4 regions of the Bradyrhizobium sp. CIAT3101 genome follow, and region 1 is predicted to be linked to each of the others. Evidence: predicted binding sites of a transcription regulator. Region 1 holds the regulator's gene; each other region holds the start of a gene.
The links. Region 1 encodes LexA, which represses DNA repair genes until DNA is damaged. Its sites were predicted from a motif close to TGTTCNNNNTGTGTTCNG; they were not measured.

Region 2: the regulator LexA is predicted to act here: its motif matches at 1,938-1,955, upstream of rmuC (DNA recombination protein RmuC).
Region 3: the regulator LexA is predicted to act here: its motif matches at 1,970-1,987, upstream of QA645_RS01230 (YifB family Mg chelatase-like AAA ATPase).
Region 4: the regulator LexA is predicted to act here: its motif matches at 1,607-1,624, upstream of recA (recombinase RecA).

What each region holds. Positions count from the first base shown of each region.
Region 1 covers NZ_CP121634.1:4,335,782-4,340,501, forward strand. Annotated here, with positions in the region: gene QA645_RS20410 (GAF domain-containing protein) at 1-781, opposite strand, end outside; gene QA645_RS20415 (hypothetical protein) at 995-1,429, opposite strand; gene QA645_RS20420 (hypothetical protein) at 1,624-1,827, opposite strand; gene lexA (transcriptional repressor LexA) at 2,005-2,706, opposite strand; gene glp (gephyrin-like molybdotransferase Glp) at 2,883-4,094, opposite strand; gene QA645_RS20435 (hypothetical protein) at 4,325-4,510, opposite strand; gene QA645_RS20440 (HAD family phosphatase) at 4,646-4,720, opposite strand, start outside.
Region 2 covers NZ_CP121634.1:1,236,240-1,240,959, forward strand. Annotated here, with positions in the region: gene QA645_RS05595 (MFS transporter) at 1-620, opposite strand, end outside; gene rmuC (DNA recombination protein RmuC) at 707-1,906, opposite strand; gene def (peptide deformylase) at 2,078-2,602, shown strand; gene fmt (methionyl-tRNA formyltransferase) at 2,807-3,730, shown strand; gene truA (tRNA pseudouridine(38-40) synthase TruA) at 3,730-4,467, shown strand; gene dapE (succinyl-diaminopimelate desuccinylase) at 4,644-4,720, opposite strand, start outside.
Region 3 covers NZ_CP121634.1:292,060-296,779, reverse strand. Annotated here, with positions in the region: gene QA645_RS01235 (hypothetical protein) at 1-263, opposite strand, end outside; gene QA645_RS01230 (YifB family Mg chelatase-like AAA ATPase) at 373-1,911, opposite strand; gene QA645_RS01225 (PilZ domain-containing protein) at 2,150-2,395, shown strand; gene QA645_RS01220 (tetratricopeptide repeat protein) at 2,479-3,258, shown strand; gene QA645_RS01215 (AAA family ATPase) at 3,304-4,593, opposite strand; gene QA645_RS01210 (CpaD family pilus assembly protein) at 4,590-4,720, opposite strand, start outside.
Region 4 covers NZ_CP121634.1:3,322,941-3,327,660, forward strand. Annotated here, with positions in the region: gene QA645_RS15515 (hypothetical protein) at 889-1,065, opposite strand; gene recA (recombinase RecA) at 1,717-2,805, shown strand; gene QA645_RS15530 (hypothetical protein) at 2,907-3,887, shown strand; gene QA645_RS15535 (hypothetical protein) at 3,989-4,720, shown strand, end outside.

The sequences.
Region 1 (4,720 bases):
CGATACTGCCTTCGCCCCTGGCGATCGATCTCTGCGCATAGAGCGCGGCGAGGTCGGTCTGGGCGCTGCAATCGCCGGCGCGAAACACCAGCACTGATCGGGCTTCGTTCGGGACCCAGATCTCGAAGCGGCGCGCAATGGGCGTCGCCTGCGCGGAGAGGAACGTCAGCACCCAGGTCCGGTCGGTGCCGGTGCGGTAGGGCACGCCGACGCCGAGATTGATCCCGACCTTGGCGGCGTCCTCCCAACGCAGGAAACTCTTGGCGTCGTGCAGATCCCTGATGATCAGCGGCAGGCCCGCTTTCCAGGTGCGTCCGGGCAGGCCGAAGCCGCGCGAAAATCTGGTGTGACGGGAGTTGAACTCGAACATGTCGGCGCTGCCGTAGTAGCCGTCGACGAGCGCGATCTCGTGCGAGAGTTCGGCATCGTTGTGCCAGAGCTCGATCGCGCCGACATGGGCCTCGTCGTCGCCGCAGAACAGCACCATGACGGCTTGCAGGAATTCGCCGGCAAACACCGGCACGGCGACCCCGCAGGTCAGGCCGGCTTCGAGAGCCTGGTCGGTCCGCTTGAAATAGGAGTTGGCGAACTTTGTGAGGATCACGGGATGGCCGCTCGCCCAGGCCTTGCCGGGAAGGCCCTCGTCATATCCGAAGCGCAAATCCTCGCTGCCAGCCTTGAACGCGGACAGGCCTTCGCTGTAGAGGCCGCCGCCGAATTCCAGCCGCGTCCGCGTTGGATCAGGCACCCAGAGTTCAACGACGCGAATGAAGGTTTTCATCGAGCCTGTCCGCTGCCTCAAGCTGCAAACAGCATCGGCCATTTGCTTGCGGAGCGGACGTTCAAAATTCAGGCAAGGCAGCGCAAACTTCGTGCGACTTGCTGGCGCGATGAGCTCATGATTTCCACAGACGCAAACCAATCCATCTCGCCGACCGCGGCCGGCGATGGACATCTCGATCCTGGCCCGACCTGTCGGCCGGGGATGGCGTCGTCAGCCGATCGGCAGGCGGGTGATGGTCGGCGGCCTGTCGGCGCTGATCTGCGGCTTGTGCTCGCGCTCGCCGAGCGGCTGCGTCACGGGCAGTTGCAGGACGGTTGCGCGCTGGCCTTCGACGAGCTGCGTCACCAGCACGTATTTGCCGTCGGGGAATTCGATCGCGTCGTGATGACGATCGGGAATGTGCGGATCGACCTTGCCGAACTTGCCGACGCGCGAATTGACGGTGCGGGTCCAGATCCAGCGATTGTCGTAGCGGACGTTGTCGGCGAAGGCGAGCTCCGTTCCCGGAAGCAGGCAGACCGCGACGGACATGTCGGCTTCGGAGGCGAAGCCGCGCGTCGAGGTGCCGCGGAAGGTTGTCGTGACGATCGTCTCGCCCACTTCTGCGGGGCGCGTCGCGACAGCATGCAGGCTGTAGTCACACATCGGGGTGCTCCTCAATCGGGATAGAGCACCCGCGCCTCCGCTGAGGCGCAGGCCCCTATCAGAGTGGAAGGCCGCGATCTTATGCTTGTTTGTGGGCAAATCTGCGGCTCGCATCCGCAGAGCGCGATCACATTATCTTTTTCAAATGCGCGAGGAACAAAGCCTGCTCTCGTGCATTCGAACAGCGCGTTGCCTCAGCGGCCTGCGGGCGCCGACCAACCGGAGTATGGCCAGGCCGGTTGTGATGGCCGCTCGACCGCGTTGCGGGCATCGCCGAATTGCGCGCTCGTCGCTTGCGGTTCCTTGCGGGCACGGTGCTGCTGCTGTGCGGCGAAAGCCTGAGACGCTGATGCTGCAATCAGCGCCATCGTGACGGCGCTCAAAACGATCTTGCGCAAGGTGATCTCCTCGGTCTCTGAAAGGCCTGCGAAGCGATGCGTGCTTCGTTGCGGCGTGCCGAGGATGTAGCGCTGGAGAGGGGGCCGGATAATCTGTGCAAAACCAGAAAGACTATCCAGCCGGAGCGGACAATCGTCCGCTCCAATCGTTGATTGCGGTCGCCGATTGCGACGCGCTCAGTACTTCCGGTACAGCCCGATCAGCTTGCCCTGGATCTTGACCCGGTTGGGCGGCAGGATGCGGACCTCATAGGCCGCATTCGCCGGCTCGAGCGCAATCGAGGCGCCGCGGCGGCGGAAACGCTTGAGCGTTGCTTCCTCGTCGTCGATCAGGGCGACCACGATGTCGCCGGTGTCGGCGCTCTCGTTGCGCTGGATCAACGCCATGTCGCCGTCGAGAATGCCGGCCTCCACCATGGAGTCGCCGCGTACTTCGAGCGCGTAGTGCTCGCCCGAGCCGAGCATGTCGGGCGGGACGCTGATGGTGTGGCTGCGAGTTTGCAAAGCCTCGATCGGCGTACCGGCCGCGATCCGGCCCATCACGGGCACCGCCACGGGCCGCTCGCCCTCGTCGGCGGGCGGGCTCGACGTCGTACGCACCTTGCCGAGATTGCCCTCGATGACGCTCGGCGTGAAGCCGCGGCGGCTGCCGGCGGCGGCCTGGAGCTCGGGCAGCTTGATCACCTCGATGGCGCGGGCGCGGTTGGGCAGGCGGCGGATGAAGCCGCGCTCCTCGAGCGCAGTGATCAGGCGATGGATGCCTGATTTCGAGCGCAGATCGAGCGCGTCCTTCATCTCGTCGAAGGAGGGCGGCACGCCGCTTTCCTTCAGGCGCTCGCTGATGAACCGCAGGAGCTCGTACTGTTTGCGCGTTAACATCTCGACCAAAATCCCCCGGTTGATGTCGTTCGATTCCGAGACGCTGAATTCAGCGATAAGCCGCTACATGCTCGAAACAAATCATGAACGGACACTATATGTTCGATACATGTTCCGCAACTGCTTAATTTACCGTGAACGCGGCAAAGTTCGCGGAACGGTTGCGAACGATGCGCTCAGGCGGGCAGTCGCAGCACCTCGCAAGGCGCGCCCGCTTCGGCCTTCGGCGCGAACGGCGCGCGCACGAGAAGTGCCTGTGCCGCAGCGAGATTTGCAAGCAGCGAGGAGTCCTGGTGGTTGACGGGAAGCGCGACGAGCGTGCCGTCATCACGCAGATCGAGGCGCGCGCGCAGATAATCCTCGCGCTGGTCATTGGCGGCGACGTCGCGGCCGAGCACGGCGCGTTCGCGGCGGTGATGAACCATCGAACGGCCGGACAACGCGCGAATCAGCGGCACCATGAACAGGAAGCCGCACACGTAGGATGACACGGGATTGCCTGGCAGGCCGATCACGCGCATCGCCCCGAGCTGTCCATTCATCATCGGTTTGCCCGGCCGCATCGCGATCTTCCAGAACGCCATCGAGGTGCCTTCGTCCTTCAGCGCCTGCTGCACCAGATCGTGGTCGCCGACCGAGGCGCCGCCGGTCGTGATCAGGATGTCGGCACCGGAGTCGCGCGCGCGGCGGATGCCGGCCGTGGTGGCGGCGAGCGTGTCGGCCGCAATGCCGAGGTCGATGGTGTCGGCACCCTCGCTGCGGGCGAGCGCATGCAGGGCGTAGCCGTTGGAATAGACGATCTGGCCGTGGCCCGGCGTGCTGCCCGGCATCACCAACTCGTCGCCGGTCGCGAGAATCGCGACCTTCGGGCGGCGGCGGACGGCCAATTGCGGGTGGTTCATGCCGGCGGCGAGCGCGAGGTCGCGCTCGGTGAGCCTGGCGCCCTTGCGCAGGAGCACGTCGCCCTCGGAGAAATCGATGCCGGCCGGGCGGATGTGCCGCCCGGTGAGGGCTGCCTCCTTGATCGCGATGTGCCTGCCGTCAGCGACAGTGTCTTCCTGGATCACGACCGCATCTGCGCCCTCGGGAACGACGCCACCGGTGAAGATCCGCACGGCTTCACCGGCGCCGACCATTCCTGCAAACGGCCGTCCTGCAGCGACCTCGCCAACGACGGTAAGCTGCGTGTCAATCTTCGCCGCATCGGCTGCGCGGACGGCATAGCCATCCATCGCCGACATCGCCTGGGGCGGCTGCGTCCGCCGCGCCGCGACGTCGCGTGCGAGCACGCGATGAAAGGCCGCCTCGAGCGCGACCGTCTCTTCAGGCAGTGGCTCCGCACCGGCGAGCACCGCGGCGAGCGCGTCAGAAACCGGCATGAGGGCCACGGTGAAAAACTCCAGCTACGCCCGTTCGGGCAAATCAGCGGCGAGAGTTCTAGCCGAGTGCAGGCAAGGAGGCAAAACGACGGTCGCGCAGGATGATTGATCCTGCATCACCCGCGCGGCGATGGAGTGAGAGCATCAGGTCCGCCGGGGCATGGTCCGGAAGGCGAGATAGACGGGCAGGAGGATAGCCATGGCAAGCACGAGGATGATGGAAGCCACGGCCAGCATCCTCAGGTCCCCTCCGGACTGACGTCGGGCGCTTGAGGCCCTTGATCCCTGTCGGGCATCGGATCGGCCTGGGCCTTCAGATCAGCCGCCTTGCTCATCAGCTTGGCGGAAAGCTCGGAATCAGAGGTGGTCCTGGCGAATTTGACCAGCAGGGAGGCCTGCTTGGTGAGGTAGGTTTTGCCCAACACGATGATACGTCCGTTCGTAGAATTCCCAACCGACTCTAGAGTCCGGAAGGGGGCATTCCGTTCCCGGAACTTCGTATAAAAATGCACAGAGCCGTTTGGTTCCTCGTCCGGGTGAAATTGCTCCGGAAACGGCGGTCAGATCCCCAGCGCCTTCAGTGCCATGCCGACGTCGCGGGGCGAGGTGACATGCACGGCCTTCAGCCCGCGGGC
Region 2 (4,720 bases), 3.1 Mb from region 1:
ACATAGCCCCACATCCAGGCCGAGGTGCGCGTGATGCCGGTGCTCTCGAAGCCGGAGACGATGAACAGCGCACCCGCGGTCGAGACCAGCATGCCGATGCGATAGGCCGCGACATAGGCCGCCATGCCCGCGGCCTGCTCGCTCTCGGGCAGGCTCTCGACGCGGAAGGCATCGACCACGATGTCCTGCGTCGAGGACGTCGTCGCCACCAGCAGGGCGCCGAGCGCGACGTAGAACGGCGAACGTGCCGGATCGGTCATCGCGAGCAGCAGGATCGAAATGATCAGCAGTATCTGCGAAAACACCAGCCAGCCGCGCCGCCGCCCGAAGGCTTGCGTGAACAGCGGGACATGCAGCGCGTCCACCAGCGGCGCCCACAGGAATTTCAGCGTGTAGGGCGTGCCGACCAGCGCAAACAGCCCGATGGTCTTGAGATCGACGCCTGCCTCGCGCATCCACACCAGGAGCGTCGATCCCGACAGCGCCAGCGGCAGCCCGGACGAAAAGCCGAGGAACAGCACGATCAGCACCCGCGGTTGCAGGTAAACGGCCAGACTGTCGCGCCAGGAGGTCGCAGGGGCGGATGCAGCGGCGGGCGAGGTCGCGTCGGGTGCGGTCATGGGACGGTGTTAGCAGATTCTGGGGGCGATGCCTCGGCCACAAAAGCCGTCATGGCCGGGACAAGTCCGGCCATGACGGCCCAGAATCACTCCCCAGCCTGGAGCTTCCTTGGAAACAGCTCCGGCGCGCCGGTCGATACCAGCCGCGGGCCTTCCGGCGCGTCGGTCTTGCTGAAATCGAGCTCCTCAATCCGGCCTGCGCGCTTTTCGATCTTGTCGGCGGAGATCAGGATCTGGCGGACGTCCTCGTTGGCGTCGGCAAAATGCTTCTGCAATTTCAGCACGCGATCCCTGAGACGACCCAGATCGTCGCCGAGCTTGATCACCTCGGTCTGGATCTGGTCGGCGGCATCGCGCATGCGCGCGTCCTTCATGATCTGCTGCATCACCTGGATCGCGAGCATCAAGAGCGAGGGCGACACCAGCACGACCTTGGCGCGATAGGCCTTCTGGATCACGTCGTCGAAACCGTCGTGGATCTCGGCGTAGACCGATTCCGACGGCACGAACATCAGCGCCATCTCCTGGGTCTCGCCGGTGACGAGGTATTTTTCGGCGATGTCGCTGACATGCTTCATCACGTCGCCGCGCAGCCTCTGCGTGGCCATTCGCCGCTCCTCGTCGGTGCGGGCATCGTGCAGCGCGGTCATCGCCTCCAGCGGAAACTTCGCGTCGATGCAGAGCGGCCGCTGGTCGGGCAGGAACACGACGCAATCGGGCCGCTTGCCGGTCGAGAGCGTGAACTGGAATTCGTAGGCCCCCTTCGGCAGGCCGTCCTGGACGATCGCCTCCATCCGAGCCTGCCCGAACGCGCCGCGCGACTGCTTGTTGGCGAGCACGTCGCGCAACGTCGTCACCTGCGTGGTGAGGTCGGTGAGGTTCTTGTGCGCGTTGTCGATGATGCCGAGCCGTTCGTGCAGCGCGCGCAGGCTCTCCATGGTGTTGCGGGTCGAATGTTCCATGGACTGGCCGACCCGATGGGTGACCGAATCCAGCCGCTCGTTGACCGCCCGCGCCATCTCGGCCTGGCGGCCGGCCAGCGCCTGGGTCATGGCGTCGGCCCGGCCGGCGGCCTCGCTCTGGGCGTGCAGGACCTGACTGAGGCGCTCCTCCAGCTCGTCGGCACGGATGGCATGGGCCATGGCGAGTTCCGCGCCGCGCCGTCCGGAGCGCGCGATCACGATGGCAATGACAATCAGCAGGATGAGGACCAGGGCGCCGAAGCCGATCAGCGCATCAATGGTGCGCACCGGCCAGTCGCCCAGCATGAAAATGATCTCGTTCATGCCAGCCTTTCTAACCGATTCGCCGGGGTGCACGAACGAATAGCGAACATTTGTGGTTAACCGATCCCTGATTTTTATGGTTAACAAAAGCTGAAGTTTTATGGTTAGCGGACCGTTAACGCGTTCCCGGCCGCATTGACCGCTTGTCGCGCGCAGCTTAAATCGCCCGCCATGGCCCTCAGAGAAATCATCATCCTGCCCGACAAGCAGCTGCGTCTGGTCTCCAAGCCGATCGAGAAGGTCACGCCGGAGATCCGCAAGCTTGCCGACGACATGTTCGAGACGATGTACGACGCGCCCGGCATTGGCCTGGCGGCGATCCAGATCGCACAGCCGCTGCGGCTGATCACCATGGACCTCGCCAAGCCCGACCCGGACGGCGAGACCAAGCCGGAGCCGCGCGTCTTCATCAATCCGGAGATCATCGCGTCGTCCGAGGATATGTCGGTCTACGAGGAAGGCTGTCTGTCGATCCCCGAATATTACGAGGAGGTCGAACGGCCGGCGAAGGTGCGCGTGCGCTTTACCGACCTCGACGGCAAGCTGCACGAAGAGGACGCCGAAGGCCTCTACGCCACCTGCATCCAGCACGAGATCGACCATCTCAACGGCGTGCTGTTCGTCGACTATCTCTCAAAGCTCAAGCGCGACCGCGTGCTCAAGAAGTTCGAGAAAGCCGCCAAGCGCGCGGAGTAAGTTTTGGTGTTACCCCACACTCCCCTGCGCTCCCTCCCCCCTTGTGGGGGAGGGTGGGGGAGAGGGGTAGCCCAGCAAAAGGCGCTCTTGATTTGCGGAGCGTAAGCAAAGTGCCCGCGCTCAAACCGAGAGAGCACGTCGTGTGGCACCCCTCTCCCTAGCCCTCCCCCACAAGGGGGGGAGGGAACGTACCGAGTCCTTGTCATGCCCCTCCGCCTGATCTTCATGGGCACGCCCGATTTCTCCGTGCCGACGCTGCTCGAGCTCGTTGCGCATGGCCACGAGATCGTGGCCGTCTATACCCGCGCGCCGAAGCCGGGCGGGCGGCGCGGGCTGCAGATGCAGCCCACTCCGGTCGAGGAAGCCGCACGAAAGCTCGGCGTGCCCGTGCTGACGCCGAAGACGTTGAAGACACAGGAAGCGCTCGACGAGTTCAGCGCCTTTGATGCCGATGCCGCCGTCGTCGTCGCCTACGGCATGATCCTGCCGCAGGCGATCCTCGATGCGCCAAAGCTCGGCTGCTACAATCTGCATGCTTCGCTCTTGCCGCGCTGGCGCGGTGCCGCGCCCATCAACCGCGCGATCATGGCGGGCGACGCCGAGAGCGGCGTGATGGTGATGAAGATGGATGTCGGCCTCGACACCGGCGACGTCGCCATGGCCGAGCGTCTCGCCATTACCGACAGCATGACCGCGATCGATCTGCACGATCGCCTGTCCCGGCTTGGTGCCGATCTGATGGTGCGCGCGATGGCCGCGCTCGATCGCGGCGGGCTCCAGCTCAAGAAGCAGAGCGAGGACGGCGTCACCTACGCCGCCAAGATCGACAAGGCCGAGGCGCGGATCGACTGGAGCAAGCCTGCGCGCGCGGTGCTGCGCCACATCCACGGCCTGTCGCCGTTTCCCGGCGCCTGGGCCGAGCTTGAGAATGCGCGTGTCAAAATCTTGCGCTGCGAACTGGCGAAAGGCTCGGGCGAGCCGGGTGCGGTGCTGGACGAGCAGCTCACGATTGCCTGCGGCGAAGGCGCGATCCGCATTATCGAGCTGCAGCGCGAGGGCAAGGGCCGGATGCAGGCCGCGGACTTCCTGCGCGGCGTGCCTGTGAAGCCGCCGATGCGGCTGGCCTGATGCCCCGCTACAAGCTCACCATCGAATACGACGGCGCGCCGTTTTTCGGCTGGCAGGTGCAGGAGACGCTGCCCTCGGTGCAGGGTGCGCTCGAAGCGGCGGTGAAGGCGATGACGGGCGCGGACCTGCGGGTCCATGGCGCGGGCCGCACCGATGCCGGCGTGCATGCGCGCGGCCAGGTCGCGCATGTCGACATCGAGAAGCAGTTTCCGCCGGGCCGCTTTCGCGATGGCCTCAACGCGCATCTGCGCCCGCATCCGATCGCCGTGCTCGAAGCCGACATTGTGTCTGATACGTTCGAGGCGCGCTTCTCGGCCGTGAAGCGGCACTACCGCTACCGCGTCGTCAACACCCGCGCCAATCTCGCGCTCGACGTCGGCCATGCCTGGCGCGTGCCGCGCCGGCTCGATGCGGATGCGATGCATGCGGCCGCGCAGCGCCTGCTCGGCAAGCACGATTTCACCACGTTTCGCGACACCGAGTGCCAGGCCAAATCGCCGGAGAAGACGCTCGACCAGCTCGACGTGCTGCGCGATGGGCGCGAGATCGTCATCGTCACCTCGGCGCGCTCGTTCCTGCACAGCCAGGTGCGCTCGATGGTGGGATCGCTGGTCTGGGTCGGCGAAGGCCGCTGGACCGCGGACGATCTCTCCGCAGCGCTGGAGGCCCGCAACCGCGCCGCCTGCGGCATCGTCGCGCCGCCGGAGGGGCTGTATCTGATGAAGGTGGATTATTGAGGGATGTGAGCCGTAGAGATCGCGCGCCCTCTCGCCACCCCCGCCGCTGTCATGCCCCGGCCTGACCGGGGCATCCAGTACGCCGCGGCCTCCCGGCTCAATCACTGCTATCTCTGGAATACTGGATCGCCCGATCAAGTCGGGCGATGACAGCCGTGTTTGTGGAGGCGACGCGCCTACCCAAAATACCGCGTCAAAATCCCGCGATAGACCTTGGTCAGCTTCTCCAGGTCAACCACCGGCACGCGTTCGT
Region 3 (4,720 bases), 4.0 Mb from region 1:
CCCGGCTCGTCGCTTGCGCCATCGTCGACGACCGCGAAGTCGGCAGCGTCGGCATCGTCGGTGATTTGAACCCGTACCGTGGCCCGTTCCGGATCCTCGGTGAAGGCGACATGCACGCCGGCGGTCCAGAACAGGGAGGTGAGCTCGACCGAGGTCTCGCCGAAGGCGATGCAGGGATGCGAGACCGATCCGATCTCGTTGCGGGCGAACACCGCAGCCGCCAACAGGGGAACCACCGAGGCCAGGATCTTGAAACGCAACATGACACGCTACTCGCCAAGGACACGACTAAGCCCGGACTGAAACTTGTGGGCCCTATGGTTTGCAGAGCGTAAAGGAAACTCGTTACCGCCGGGTTGATGCGCGTTCACATCACGCCAGCTGGCGCACATCCTCCGCGAGTGCACGGTAGGACAGCGCTTCGGCGAGATGCAGCCGGCCGATCTTGTCGGCGCCGTCGAGGTCGGCGAGCGTGCGCGCCACCCGCAGCACCCGGTGATAGCCGCGCGCCGACAGCCGCATGGTTTCGGCGGCATCGCGCAGCAGCTTCTGTCCCTGCGCGTCCGGCTTGGCGATGTCCTCCAGAACGGACGCCGGCGCCTCGGCATTGGTGCGGATCTGCGGCAGTCCGGCATCCGCGTAGCGCGCGAGCTGGATGTCGCGCGCGGCTGCGACGCGCGCGGCGACCTCAGCGGAGCCTTCGGCCGGCGGCGGCAGGATCAGATCGGCTGCGGTCACGGCCGGCACTTCGATGCGCAGATCGATACGGTCCATCAGCGGGCCGGAGATGCGCGCCTGGTAATCGCCGGTGCAGCGGTCGATGCGGCCGCGCTTGCAGGAATAGCCGGGCTCGAACGCGTTGCCGCAGCGGCACGGATTCATCGCCGCGATCAGCATGAAGCGGGCAGGGTAGGTGACGCGATGGTTGGCGCGGGAGACCGAGACCTCGCCGTTCTCCAGCGGCTGGCGCAGCGAATCCAGCACGCGCGGATCGAACTCGGGCAGCTCGTCGAGGAACAGCACGCCCTGATGCGCCAGCGAGATCTCGCCGGGCTTTGCGCGCGCGCCGCCGCCGGTGAGCGCGGCCATGCTGGCGGAATGATGCGGCGAGCGGAACGGCCGCTGCGATGTCAGCGCGCCACCCTCGATCTCGCCGGCGACGGAGGCGATCATCGAGACCTCGAGCAATTCGCTCGGCGACAGCGGCGGCAGGATCGAGGGCAGGCGCGCCGCCAGCATCGATTTGCCGGCTCCGGGCGCGCCGATCATCAGGAGGTGATGACCGCCCGCGGCCGCGATCTCCAGCGCGCGCTTGGCGCTCTCCTGGCCCTTGATGTCGCGCAGGTCGAGCCTTGAGGCGGCAGCCTCGTGCACCTTCGGCTCGGGCCGCGACAGCACTTGCGTGCCCTTGAAATGGTTGGCGATCTGAATCAGCGAATGTGCGGCGACGATCTGGATATCCGGGCTTGCCCATGCCGCTTCCGAGCCGCAGGCTGCCGGACAGATCAGGCCTTCCTCGCGCACGTTGGCGCCGATCGCGGCCGGCAGAACGCCGGCCACCGGCGCGATCGAGCCGTCGAGGCCGAGCTCGCCGAGCACGGTAAAGCCGGTCAGCGCATCCGGCGGAATCGCGCCGATCGCCGCCATCAGGCCGAGCGCGATCGGCAGGTCGTAATGGCTGCCCTCCTTGGGCAGGTCGGCAGGGGCAAGATTGACGGTGATCCGCCGCGCCGGCAGCGCCAGGCCCGAGGCGATCAGCGCCGAGCGGACCCGCTCGCGCGCCTCCGACACCGCCTTGTCGGGAAGGCCGACGATGGCGAAGGCCGGCAGGCCCGGCGCGACCTGCACCTGCACGTCGACCGCGCGGGCCTCGATCCCTTCAAAGGCGACTGTCGAAACCCGCTGGACCATTCTCGAACCAGATTTGCCCCTCGCACAATTAGGGGTAGCAGACCCGGACCGCCCTGACAAGAACAATACGGGAACGAAGGCGAGGGCGCCGCATTCCCTAACGACCGGTCAACGGGACGACGACATTAAGCTTCGACTACGCCTCGAATGCGACCGGCTACGCTCAGCACATTCCAACGAATGTCCGCTACTCCTAAGGCTGCGGGATGGGCCGTGGTCTAACGGGTGAAGAATTCAAATGCTTGCAAATCGCCGCAGAAGCGAACGTCGGGTGTGCACGCGGCTCGCCAAGATCCATTTTGGTGCGGGCTCGCTGCCGCGGGACTGCACGATCACGGATATCTCGGATGGGGGCGTGAAGGTCGTGGCGGAGTTTCTGGAAGTGCCGCCGCAATTCACCATCATCTTCGCGCCCGATTATTCCCGCCAGTGCCGCCTGCGCTGGCGCATCGGCTGCGAATTCGGTGCGGAATTCACCGACTAATCCTGACAGACGCGTTTCCTTAACGGGAATTTAGCGTTAATCGGCAAAGCATCTCTGATCAGTCCGCCGGCGGTGATCAGAGTATGTCCAAGCGTTCGTCCCTTGCCTCTCCCCCGGCGAGATTCCTGCTTCCCGCGCTTCTGGTGCTTGCCCTTGGTGGCTGCCAGACCACGAGCCTGGAGGACGTGACCGGCGCGCTCGGTGGCGGCAGCAAGTCGGAGCCTGCGGCGACGGCCGACGCCAGGCCCATGGACGCCCTGCGGGAGCGCTATCGCGCCAAGCCCAGCGATCCCAATGTCGCGCTCGAATACGGCAAGGCGCTGCGCGAAAGCGGCCAGCGTGCCCAGGCGGTCGCGGTGATGGAGCAGGCCGTGCTCGCCCATCCCAGCAACAAGGCGCTGCTCGCCGGCTATGGTCGTGCGCTCGCCGACAATGGCAATTTCCAGCAGGCTTTCGACGTGCTCAGCCGCGCGCATACGCCGGAGGATCCGGACTGGCGCATCCTGTCGGCGCAGGGCGCCGCGCTCGATCAGCTCGGCCGCAACGAGGAAGCGCAGCAATATTACGCCGCAGCGCTCAAGATCGTGCCCGACGAGCCGACCGTGCTGTCCAACCTCGGCCTGTCCTACATGCTGCAAAATAATCTGTCGAAGGCCGAACAGGTGCTCGGCCGCGCTCATCAGCGCAATCAGAACGATGCGCGGGTCCGCGCCAATTTCGCACTCGTGTTGGGATTACAGGGCCGCGAGGCCGAGGCTGAAATCCTTGTGAAAGCAGATTTGCCGCCGGATCAGGCCGCAGCCAAGGTCACGGCGCTGCGCCAGCTGCTGTCGAAGAAGCAGCAGCAGCGGGCGGAGAAGTAATCCGCCGCCGCTGAGAGTCCTGCGCGCCCGAAAACGCGCTCGTGCTTACGACGCCTTGCGATGCGGAGCGGATCCGCGCCCCGATTTGCCCTTCAGCTTCTTCAGCAGCGGTTCGAGCAGCGAACGCTTCGGCTTCTTCACCTCGCCGCGTCCGGCCAGGCGATTGGCCATATTCTGGAACAGCACGGTGGTGCGGTGGCTCTTGGAGACCTCCGCGATCATCTGGCCGTTATTGGCGGCAGTCGAGAACAGCTTTGAATCGAACGGGATCACCGCGAGCGGCTGGCTCTCCATCGTCTTGGCGAACGATTTGACGTCGATCTCGGCGCGCTTGTGCATGCCGACCTGGTTGATGCAGTAGAGCGGTGGCCGGTCGTTCGGCCGCGCCGTCTTGAGCACGGTCAGCATGTTCTTGGTGTTGCGCAGGTTGGCGAGATCCGGCTCGGCCACGATGACGATGTCGTCGGCATTGACCAGCGCGCGCTTGGTCCAGGCCGACCATTGGTGCGGCACGTCGAGCACGATGCAGGGCGTGGTCATGCGCAGCGTGTCGAAGATGGCATCGAACGCTTCCGCGCCGAAATCATAGACGCGATCGAGCGTGGCGGGGGCAGCGAGGAGGCTGAGGCGCTCGGTGCATTTGGCGAGCAGGCGCTCCATCAGCGCCGTGTCCGGCCGGTCCTGCGACAGCACCGCGTTGGCGATTCCCTGCGCCGGATCCTGGTTGTAGTCGAGGCCGGCGGTACCGAAGGCGAGGTCGAGATCGATCACGACGGAGTCGAGCGCGAGGTCGCGCGCGATGGTCCAGGCCACGTTGTGCGCGACGGTGGAGGCGCCGACGCCGCCCTTGGCGCCGACCACCGCGATGACGCGGCCGGTGATGATGGTCTCGGACGCCGAGAACAGGCTGCAGATCGAGCGCACGACGTCGAGGGTCTCGACCGGCCCGACCACGTAATCGTTGACGCCGCGACGCACCAGCTCGCGATAGGGCGCGGTGTCGTTGGGATTGCCGATCACGACCACGCGGGTGCCGGGATCGCAGACGCCGGCGAGATCGTCGAGCCCCTCGAGAATGTCGCGCGTGCCGTCGGATTCGATCACGATGACGTTCGGCGTCGGCATCGTGTCATAGACTTCGATCGCCGCGGCGAGGCCGCCGCTCTTGGCGGTGAGATGCGCCTTGGCGAGACGGCGGTCCTGGCCGGCCGCGGTCACCGCGGCGAGCGTCTGCTCGGTCTCGCAAAAGGCCTGCACCGAGATGCGGGGAACCGGCGCAATGTGTTCCTCGGGGTGCTGCGGATCGTCCGCTTCTTCGTCGTGGATGTCCGTCATTTGCCTGTGTCGCTGAGTTTGGCCTTGTCAGCCTCGGGATAAGAGGTCGCCGTGGTCGTGCCCTTGCGGTAGCGGTCGAAGGCGATGTCGCGCCGTGCGGTATAGGCCGGCGTCTCGGCGCGCGGCT
Region 4 (4,720 bases), 1.0 Mb from region 1:
GATGGACTAGTCAGAGGTTCAATGGTCCACACCTGAAAAGGCGGATCAGGACACATGACAAGACTGCACCGGGCGGCACGGTGGGGCAGGTCGCTGCCATCTCTTTGAACAACAGGTTGCGTTCCGGGGCCCCCAGATTCCGGGCGCTGTCCTGCTTAGGACACTTATCAACGGTGTTGCGTTGAGAGCCATGGGGTGACCCAAGCGGGAGGTCGCCATGGATAGGGCGGAACGGTTCTTTCTTGCGCTGACACTGGTGGGCGGAGCTTGTCTCTGCATCGCGTTCGCGTTGTGGATGCTGGGCGTTTAGGAACGTTCGTTCGTCTGCCAAGTTTTCCCGATGCCCTTCCCCAAAGGGCAGACCCAAGTCGAATTGCCCCGGCTCCTTGCCCCTGTGAGCTGGGGCCTTTTTCGTTCACCCGCGATTTGAAATTAACACACGTCCGATTCACATTTGTTGTGGCAGCGGATTGTTAACCGGGAAAAGCTGGCAACATCCGGGGCTGGCAAAGCCATTTCAGTGCGGAATGATTGAAACCCGGAGCATGAGGGCCGCTGTCTTGGGACAGCGGCCCTTTGCTTGGCATCCGCGATGGCAGATGAGCACACTGGCGCGTTGGCCCCGGTTGACCCGGGGCCGCTTCGATCAGATCTGAGGCGGCCTTAAAGCGCGAGGGCGACGTACAGGAACGCTTCCGCCAATATGGCAGTCCATGCGATCGATAGGGACAAGAGCAGCTTGTCGCGCGTCATGGGGCGAGCTTGCTCCCATAGACTTACACGTATCTGACATCACATGGCCATCACAGGGGATCGCAATCGCGCCCTGCGCCGCTTGAGATGGATCAGAGACCACGGAACCAACTTCGTGGCGGGAGAGCTACGGGACTACCCGGCCTTCCTCTCCTTCATCGCGTGTTCCACCTGATCGGCGAGAACGGTCAGATGATCGGCAAGGCGACCAAATAGTTCCTGCTTTGCCTTGTCTGTCGCAAGGTCACGGATGAGGGCGCATTCTGCGGCGTCCTTACGGAGCTTCTCGAGCTGATTTTGATAGTCCTGCATGGCACAGCCAGTTGCTTGTTTTTCCCGACCTTAGACCGGGACAAGCAAATCGGGACACAACAAAAATCAACCTGGGGTCCCGGGGCTAAATCACGGTCAGCGCCGAATTCCCGGCGCCTGGTCGAAATTGGCCATTCGCAGATGCAAAACAGGCCATCTTGCTTAGCTGCGGCGCCCGCTTTTATCGACGCTCAGGTTGGAGTTCTGAGGCCCGGTGAATTCAACCATTCATCGATGCGGGCCGTCATATCGGCTTGTCGAGCCTTCTCCAGGAGGGCTTCCTTCTCCTGGCCGGACGGCAGCTGTTCGGCTCTCTCCCGCGCTCGTCGAGCTTCTTCTATAAGGCGCTCGCCCTGCGCTCTATCCTGTTTAAACCGGTGGCGTTTCATTTGAACGTCCTCCCGAATGAAAACGCGTGAGGGAAATTAACGTTCGAAACTGGAACCTTACATCAGGTGTTCGCCCGGCGGAACGCGCGATGTTGGCAGATCAAAACAGGCCATTGTGACGATTAGAACCGGGCCGGCACCGAATTCCGCAAAAGAACATATTGCGAACTAAGAACAAATAGTGTACGTTGTTTTTATCGACGACCCGCCGCGCCAATCGTTTGTCCCGCACCCGAATCCTCGCCATAAGGAGCACGACCCAATGTCCACCACTGCCCTGCGTATCGTCGAAGGATCTTCCATGGACAAGAGTAAAGCTCTGGCCGCCGCGCTCTCCCAGATCGAGCGCCAGTTCGGCAAGGGCTCGGTGATGAAGCTCGGCAAGAACGACCGTTCGATGGATATCGAGGCGGTGTCGTCCGGGTCGCTCGGGCTGGATATCGCGCTCGGCATCGGCGGCTTACCGAAGGGGCGCATCGTCGAGATCTACGGGCCGGAATCGTCAGGCAAGACCACGCTGGCGCTGCACACGGTGGCGGAAGCCCAGAAGAAGGGCGGCATCTGTGCCTTCATCGACGCCGAACACGCGCTCGACCCGGTCTATGCCCGCAAGCTCGGCGTCAACATCGACGAGCTCCTGATCTCCCAGCCCGACACCGGCGAGCAGGCGCTGGAAATCTGCGACACGCTGGTGCGCTCGGGTGCGGTCGACGTGCTGGTGGTCGATTCGGTCGCGGCACTGGTGCCGAAGGCCGAGCTCGAAGGCGAGATGGGCGATGCGCTGCCGGGTCTGCAGGCGCGTCTGATGAGCCAGGCGCTGCGCAAGCTGACGGCCTCCATCAACAAGTCCAACACCATGGTGATCTTCATCAACCAGATCCGCATGAAGATCGGTGTGATGTACGGCTCGCCCGAGACCACGACCGGCGGCAACGCGCTGAAGTTCTATGCCTCCGTCCGCCTCGACATCCGCCGCATCGGCGCGATCAAGGAGCGCGACGAAGTGGTCGGCAACACCACCCGCGTCAAGGTGGTGAAGAACAAGCTGGCGCCGCCGTTCAAGCAGGTCGAGTTCGACATCATGTACGGCGAGGGCGTTTCCAAGATGGGCGAGATCCTCGATCTCGGCGTCAAGGCCGGCATCGTCGAAAAGTCCGGCGCCTGGTTCTCCTATGACAGCCAGCGTCTCGGCCAGGGCCGCGAGAACTCGAAAGCGTTCCTGAAGTCCAACCCCGATATCACCGCCAAGATCGAGACCGCGATCCGCCAGAACTCCGGTCTGATCTCCGAGCAGATTTTGGCCGGCACGCCCGAAAGCGACGCCGACGGCGAAGAGCCCGCGGACGAGTAAGCCCGAGTAGAAGTTTTCGCGAGGAGCGGGCGCTGAGGACGTTGAGTTGCCGACGTCGTCAGTGCCCGTTTCTTTTTGCGTTGTCGTGATCGGGTGGTGTGATGAAACGTCTGATCTTGACTGGCTGGGGCGGCGGGAGCGAGCTTGCGCGATCGGGCTTGGCCGAGATCGTCATCCCGTTCCATTTTCAATTCGCATGGGGGCCTCTCCCATCGCCAGAAAAGCTCTCGGCCTATTTCGCGGCCTACACGGCAGATCTTGGCCCGGCTGAACACTGGTCGGATTGGGTTCGTTGGCCACGGGGTACCAAGGGGCGCAAATTATCCCTGGCCGAGTTTTGCGAGCCTTATGACGAGATCGAACTCTGGTTCGCGGCGACCGCCCGAGACCAATTGCAACTCGTCTGGTTGCTCGACCACCTCAGTGGTTGTCCTGCGCTGGCCCAGAAGCTCACGTTGCGATTGCTGGACTCCGATCTGAGGTTCAGTCCCGATTATGATTTCGCCAAGTCCGAGCCGCATATTCCTGTCGGGGACGTCCGTGCTGAGGACTTCGAGACAGCCAAGTTGGCGTGGTCGGCCTACCGCGCGCCGACCCCTGAGCCCTGCACCAAACTTCTTCACCGCGATTTGAGTGGCTTGCTCATGCTGCGGCCAGCCTTGCTCGAGCTTCTGGCAGAGCTCCCGTCTCCCTTGACAGGGCTCGGTGCGACGGAAATGCGATTTTTGGAGATGCTTGACTGGTATGTGAACACGAATCCGTTGTTCCATCTAAGCTCGTTACGCGGCACTTACGTGTGGGGTGAGGTCGAACTGGGATATTTGCTCGAAGGCCTCGCCCTCGGCCCCAAGCCTGCTGTGGCCGGGTTAGGCGACGAACTTCGTACCATCGACCTTCAGAACTTGCGAGCTCGGCACGAAGTCTATCTCCGCAGCCGGTTGTCCCTGACCGAATTCGGCAAGGCTGTCCTGGCCCATCAGGAAGACTTCAGTCGTTACAATCCGAGCGATCGCTGGTGGGGCGGTACGCATCTGACCAACAACCGACTGTGGCGCTACGGCGCTGTTTTGACAAAACCTTGATGGACGCGAGCAATGAGACCCGCTCACTTGTCGCGCCTGGATGATGTCAACCTAGTCGCTCAAGACGTTGCCGTATTGCGTATCGATTTCGAGAGGCAGCCGTGTCCCATTTGATTCTAGCGACGAATGATCTTGCGGAAAACGTGCTTGGCCAATCAGGCCTGGCGAACCTCGCGCTCGGGTTCTCTCTGCGCTTCGTCTCGGGGAAGTTGCCGTCAGAGGAGCAGCTCTTGATGGGGCTGGAGCGGCGAACGGCAAAGCACTGCAACTCAGGGGATCATTGGCTTGATGACACTTGTCGCGGCTCGCTGAATGGTTTCGGCACGCGCGATATCGGTTTCTTCGAGCTGTGCGCGAAGTTCGATTCGATCGAAGTGTGGGTCGACCCGGTGCATAGTGATCAACTCGTGCTGGTCTGGCTCCTCGACCTGCTTCGCCCCTACAAGGAGATCACGTCGAAGCTGAGCCTGGTGCATACGGACGTCGAGGTTACCAACTATGCTCCGGAGTCCGTTGCAAAATGGAAGTTGCCGGCCTTCAAGGTGGCCGACAGCCATTTGGTGACCGCAAGCCGCGCCTGGCGAGCCTATCGGGCTGCAACGCCAGAGCCCTGTTTCGATCTGCTGATGACGGACCTCATGATCCTGCCGAGGCTTCGCGCGGCGCTCATTGCGATGCTTGAAGAGCTTCCGGGCAGGGTGACGGGACTCGGTGCCAGCGAAATGGACATGCTGGAGGATGTGAACAATGGGGAAACCGACCCAAGGCGCGTCACCGAGGCAAGATGGATTCGCGATGTGTTTGACGAGAACGAAGCCAGAAATGCCTTGCAC